Linked DNA regions of Microscilla marina ATCC 23134. The main gene of each other region encodes a partner of the protein of the gene in region 2 in a complex. Links are inferred from orthologs where the notes say so. Each region holds a gene or a part of one and is shown on either strand. Other genes may lie near its edges.

The links. Proteins that work in one complex are often made in the same cells at the same time.
Region 1: the proteins of tsaB (region 2) and tsaD are in contact, whole or in part, in a solved structure (PDB 4WQ4), measured with the Escherichia coli proteins. The link is inferred for Microscilla marina ATCC 23134 from one-to-one orthologs.

The regions. Positions count from the first base shown.
Region 1 is NZ_AAWS01000035.1:71,538-74,591, forward strand. The notes cover bases 224-3,054. They hold tsaD (tRNA (adenosine(37)-N6)-threonylcarbamoyltransferase complex transferase subunit TsaD), read right to left. Parts: upstream 2,241-3,054; coding sequence 1,206-2,240; downstream 224-1,205. Other genes in these bases: M23134_RS25645 (hypothetical protein), read right to left, coding at 224-669; M23134_RS25655 (translocation/assembly module TamB domain-containing protein), read left to right, coding at 2,271-3,054. Also shown: more of M23134_RS25645, read right to left, coding at 118-223.
Region 2 is NZ_AAWS01000008.1:2,161-5,388, reverse strand. The notes cover bases 97-3,004. They hold tsaB (tRNA (adenosine(37)-N6)-threonylcarbamoyltransferase complex dimerization subunit type 1 TsaB), read left to right. Parts: upstream 97-1,158; coding sequence 1,159-1,851; downstream 1,852-3,004. Other genes in these bases: M23134_RS08480 (acyl-CoA-binding protein), read right to left, coding at 2,991-3,004; M23134_RS08485 (DUF2480 family protein), read left to right, coding at 1,933-2,448; radA (DNA repair protein RadA), read left to right, coding at 97-916. In the rest of the region: more of radA, read left to right, coding at 1-96; more of M23134_RS08480, read right to left, coding at 3,005-3,228. UniProt on the Escherichia coli protein: Required for the formation of a threonylcarbamoyl group on adenosine at position 37 (t(6)A37) in tRNAs that read codons beginning with adenine.

The DNA of each region.
Region 1 (3,054 bases), on a different replicon or contig from region 2:
CGTTGTGAGGACATGTTAAAAGCACAAGTTTTATTTGGACATAAAAAAACGTTGAGCATTTCGACAATACCCAACGTTTTTATTTCTTAAAATAATGGCAGAAAGCATACAGTGCTACTATACCCACAAAATACTGTAAATGCTCGACTCGGCACCAATCAAACGATGCGGCAAGTTGCTGTCTAGCTGTACATTGATCAGCGAAGCATCACTCGGTTTAAAGCCACGGCTTAGTCCGGTAAGAATGCCCCGATCGAGGTAACAGGGATAAGGGTTTTTGCATTCTACTCTGGCCTCTTTCTTACGTCGGTCAAAGCTCAACAAGCGGTAGTACCCACTTTGCCCCTCACGGTGACTCTGCTGTAGTACTACATCAAGGTGGTTGAGGGCTGCTTCCAGGGTTCTTATTTCTTCGGGAAAACTCAACGATTCAAACATTGCCTTGCCCATCTCAAACAAGAGGTGGGGGCCTAAGTTTTGGGCTACTTCTTTATAGCTATTTAAAAACTTTTGCTGGGCAAACCAATCACTGGTTTGTATGTTTTTGATGCCATTGCGGGCGAAAATATTTCTTACTTTTTGCTCTTGCTGAGGAATTGCTGCTATGATGGAGGAAATGAGATTGGTAGATACCTCTACCTTTGGGGAAAATGCTATATACTGCGCCATAATTTATCAAAATTTTAACATCTGTAAGCCTATACGTTGGGTGTTTGGCATAGAAAAAAACATCGTACAATAATACTCAGAGGCAAATTTTATACCTTTATAGATAAAATCCTAGAATTAGTTGGATAATCACAGGTAAGGCTTGCATCTATTTGTCTAAAAAACCATCTTAGGTAAGGTTTGTCTAAAAAACAAGTTTTTTATTGATGGATATAAGAAAAAAAGTGTTGGGTGCCATAAAAGCCGATTAAATAAAAATAATACATTCAAGAGTGTGGGATTTATTGGATAGATATAACAAACATACAATCAAAACCTTACAAAAATAAGGTATAAAATAGAATTACACAAAAACACTATTCTATGCCAGCAAGTTACAGCTTGGTAAAAGGTAGCCGTTCTACCAGTGAACAGGTAAGAGCAGTTGAAACAAAAAGTTGATGTGTAAGTAAACCAGCCAAACATTATGTTTGACTGGTTGTATGTTTCTAAAGGCTTGAAAAACTACTATTGAGAGGGGGAAATGTGGCTTTTTATTAGAATTTCATTCGGGGCATAGCACTTACCTTTTGGTTGGTAAACTCTCCTTGTTGGTATTTGTAATAGCCCGCAATGGCAATCATAGCCGCATTATCGGTACAATACTCAAACGCAGGAATGTACACTTGCCACTGTTGTTTAACAGCCAGGTCTGTCAATGCCTGGCGCAATCCGGCATTGGCCGAAACCCCCCCCGCAATGGCTATTTCTTTAATGCCAGTTTCTTTGGCGGCTTTTTTTACTTTATGCAACAAAATGCGAATCAAAGTATATTGGATGCTGGCGCAAATATCAGCCATATTTTTTTCGATAAACTGCGCGTCTTCTTTTACTTTATCGCGCAAAAAATACAAAATGTTGGTTTTTATACCGCTAAACGAGTAGTTGAGTTTGGGCATATTTACCTCAGGAAAAGGAAAAGCCAGTGGGTTGCCCTCTTGAGCATAACGGTCGATGATAGGACCACCTGGGTAAGGTAAACCCAGCAGCTTGGCTGTTTTGTCAAAAGCTTCGCCAACCGCATCGTCCAGGGTTTCACCTATTACCTCCATTTCCAGGTAATTTCTTACCAACACTATTTGGGTGTGCCCACCGCTTACAGTAAGGCAAAGAAACGGAAATTTGGGTTTAGGCGTATCGATAAAGTGAGCCAGTACGTGGGCTTGCATGTGGTTTACCTCTACCAAAGGGATACCCAGCCCCAGGGCAAGCGACTTGGCAAACGAGGTGCCTACCAACAATGCACCCAATAAACCAGGCCCTCTTGTAAAAGCTACGGCATTTAAATCCTTTTTGCTTACTTTTGCCATCTCAAGGGCTTGGGTGATCACCGGGACAATGTTTTTTTGGTGTGCCCGCGAGGCAAGTTCAGGTACTACACCACCGTAAGCTTCGTGTACTTGTTGGTTGGCAATGACATTAGATAATACTTTGCCATCTTTTATTACAGCGGCAGATGTTTCGTCACAAGACGATTCTATAGCAAGTATAGTACTGGGCTTAATATTTGAGTTTAAAAAATCAGGGTTCATCCTAGGCTATTAGGGTGTTAAAAAAAATAGATGCAAAAAACTTTGGTAGAAAATAGTGTTACATCAAATGCTCCAAAACCGTGGCGCAAAGTAATGCGTAATGCCCGGCAAGTTATTAAAAAAATCACGATTAGAATAATAAAGTTTTTTTTGATAAGTGTTGTAGGGTTTACTGTGTTGGCTGTTTTTGCCCTTTATTTTTCGTTTACTCAAACCGTGCTTACCCAAGAAATGATGCGCTACCTGACCAGCAAAAGCGGGTTTGAGATGGAATTGGAGCATTTAGACATAGATTGGCTCGGTTCTAAAGCCACCCTCCAGCAGGTAAGTATTCGGGATTTGCAAAAAAAGCAAATGATTTTTGCCCAACATGTAGTGGTTGATTTTAGCTATCAAACTATATTTGCCAACAATAAAATTGTGCTTGATAGGGTAGAGGTAGACCAGGCAAGTGTAAACCTGGCTATAGATGCAGGCTCCGAACAGCTCAACATTGTAGCATTTACCGACACATTGGGGCAACTACTTTCATCGCCCAAAGCAAAGAAGACCAAGACGGTTTCCCAAAAATTTATCATCAAAAAAATTATTCTCAAAAACAACTATTTTGGCTATGACGATAACCGCACCGAAGCCCTGATAGACCACCGTTTGTTTGACTACAACCACTTTAGCATTGACAATATCAATCTAAAAGCCTCCCGTTTTTTGAACGTGGCAGATACTACCCAATTACAAATAGAACGACTTACAGGCAAAGAGCTGGGCAATGAGTTTCCAGTACATCGTCTGCAGACTTTCTTCCGGGTGTTTG
Region 2 (3,228 bases):
CTCTACTCAAAATATATTTAAGCAAATAGAAGAATTTGCTCCTCAAATTTTGGTCATAGACTCGATCCAAACCTTGCACTCCAGCTTTTTAGAGTCGAGCGCGGGCACTGTATCGCAAGTACGCGAATGCACGGCTGAGCTGCTCAAGTTTGCCAAAGAAAGTCAAACTCCAGTATTTCTGATTGGGCACATCAACAAAGAAGGGAGCATAGCTGGCCCCAAGGTGCTGGAACACATGGTAGACACTGTACTACAGTTCGAGGGTGACCGCCACCTGGTATACAGAATTTTACGCGCCACCAAAAACCGCTTTGGCTCCACCTCTGAACTGGCCATTTATGAGATGCTGGGCGATGGCTTGCGCGAAGTAAGTAATCCTTCAGAAATATTAATTTCTCAACGCGACGATGACCTCAGTGGTATTTCTATTGGGGCAACCCTAGAGGGCAACCGCCCTTTACTGATAGAGGTGCAGTCGTTGGTGAGCACTTCAAACTATGGCACTCCTCAGCGCAGCAGTACCGGGTTTGACGGCAAACGGTTGAATATGCTGCTTGCCGTGCTTGAGAAAAGAGGTGGCTTTATGCTGGGCAATCAAGACGTATTTTTGAACATTACCGGAGGGCTTAAGATAGAAGACCCTGCTATAGACTTAGCAGTGTGTGTGTCGGTGGCATCGTCTTACAACGACATCAGTGTGTCAAACGACATGTGTTTTGCGGCAGAAGTGGGCTTGGGGGGCGAAATAAGGGCGGTAAACAAAGTAGAAAATCGCATTTCGGAAGCCGAAAAGCTGGGTTTTAAAGAAATATACATTTCTAAATATGCCCTCAAGAGCGTAAACCAGGACAACTATACCATCAAAATAAAAGCCTTTGGTAAAGTAGAAGAGGTATTTGAAGATTTATTTGGTTAGCCACCCAAACCTAATAGGGCGTATTTTAGTACGCCCTTTTTTTTGAATAAACCCCTCCCCTGCTTTGAGTATGTAATGAATCATCCGATGAAACCAAACGCACCACTGAAGGGCAAACTACTCAAGTAGTAATAAACAATTCGGTGACAAGGATAGCTTTCACCTTCGACAAATATTTTTTATAACAACCTCATTTTTTAACTTTGCCTTAATTTTTTAGAGCTGAATAAACAAAATAAATCTTGAGTTTAATTGTAAGTATAGAAACCTCCACCAAAGTTTGTTCGGTGGCACTGCACCAAGAAGGTGAGCTATTAGGTGATGCTACACTTTGGGTAGCACAATCACATTCTGTCATGCTTACCTCTCTTATAAAAGATGTGGTAAGCCACGCCCAACAAAAACTAGAAGACCTGGACGCAATAGCACTAGGCAAAGGCCCTGGCTCTTATACTGGGCTGCGCATTGGCACTGCCACTGCCAAAGGCTTATGCTTTGCCCTTGACAAACCCTTGGTAGCCATCAATTCGTTGCACGCAATGGCAGCTGCCCTGCAACACACTTCGGTAGATAAACACTGGTTTTGCCCTATGATAGACGCCCGCCGTATGGAGGTGTACTGCGCTGTGTATGACGAAGACTTGCAAGAACAACAAGCCACTGAAGCCAAAATTATAGACGCGAATTCTTTTGAAGATATTTTGAGCACCCAAAAGGTAGTGTTTTTTGGCGACGGGGCAGCCAAATGTAAAGAAGTATTAGGGAACAATTCCAACGCCTTATTTGTTGACAATTTCCACCCAACAGCCCGCTCGGTGGGTCAATTGGCGCACAAGGCTTTTGTAAAAGGGCAAACAGAAGATCTTGCTTACTTTGAGCCTTTTTATCTCAAAGACTTTGTGGCACTTAAGCCCACCAAGAAGTTTAAACTGTAACTTGATCTACCTGCAACTGCTCTCTTTTGTAATGTATATGCCTGCCAGCTGTACTTTTTGATGGGTTAAAAACAAAAAACTATGGAAGACGAAATTGTAAACCGGGTAGCGCAAAGCGCTCTTATTACGTTTAATTTGGAAGACTACTACAGCCACCACGAACGGGTGGTTTATGATATAAAAGACAATCTTTTTCAGGAAATGATTTTACGGGAAAAAGATTTCAGGGCGTTTGTAAAAGAACATGACTGGAGCCAATACCAAGATAAAAATGTGGCCATTATTTGTTCGGTAGATGCTATAGTGCCCACCTGGGCATATATGTTACTGGCACTACAGCTTGAACCTTATGCCCACCATTTTGTTTTTGGCGATTTGGCGGTTCTCGAACAAGCCTTGTTTCAAAAAGCCCTCCACAACATTGAGGTAGAAGAGTTTCGCGACAAAAAAGTTGTCATCAAAGGTTGTGGTGATTTGCCCATTCCCGAATATGCTTATGTAGAGCTTACCCGTTTGCTGCGCCCGGTAGTAGCCACTATGATGTATGGCGAACCTTGCAGCACGGTGCCTTTATTTAAACAAAGGAAAAAGAAATAAGTTACTCTACCCAGCTTTTAACTACGCTTTTTGTAAGCTACTGAAAATCAACGGGATACAAAAGTGTAGTTACTTGTGAACCGAATCTACAGCAGTTTGCTGTGATGAGCTCAACGCAGTTAAACAGGGTGTAGCACCGATATTCATCGGTATCTAAGGACTTGCGACTTGTCGCTTGAAGCTTGCCCCTGTCGGGACTTTTAACTTCATTGAGCTCAGTACAGTAAAGCTGCCCCGATGAATCGGGATTTAGAAATAGTTTCGGTTTTTCAAAAGTAACTTCATCGCCTCAGCTCGTGTCTCTACGAGCTGATCGAAACCCTGAAAAACACTATTTACAGGCACTACAACAAGGCGATTTAGCTTTGCTGAGCACCGATGCCTCGGTATCTAAGGACTCATAAACTCGGTTGTGGAGACACAAACTGAGGCGAAAAAATAGTAGGGTAGAGTACCTGATTGCACTCTAGGCAAACAAAAGGCAAAGAATTCACTATTGAATTCTTTGCCTTTTGTTAGTGGTAATTTTCTACGTTGCAGGCTTACTCCTTCTCAAACAATCCATTTACCAGGTTTACATACGCTTGTTTGGCCTCTTCGCTGTCCTTGCCTTTTATTTTTGCCCAGGCGTCATACTTGGCTCTCCCCTTAAAATCCATCATTCCGGGGCGACTACCGCTTACATCGCCTTGGCTGGCTTGCTTAAACAAAGCATACATCTGTAGCAACTCTTCGTTGCTGGGGCGTTTGGTCAATTGCTTGGAACGTGCTGCTGCGGCT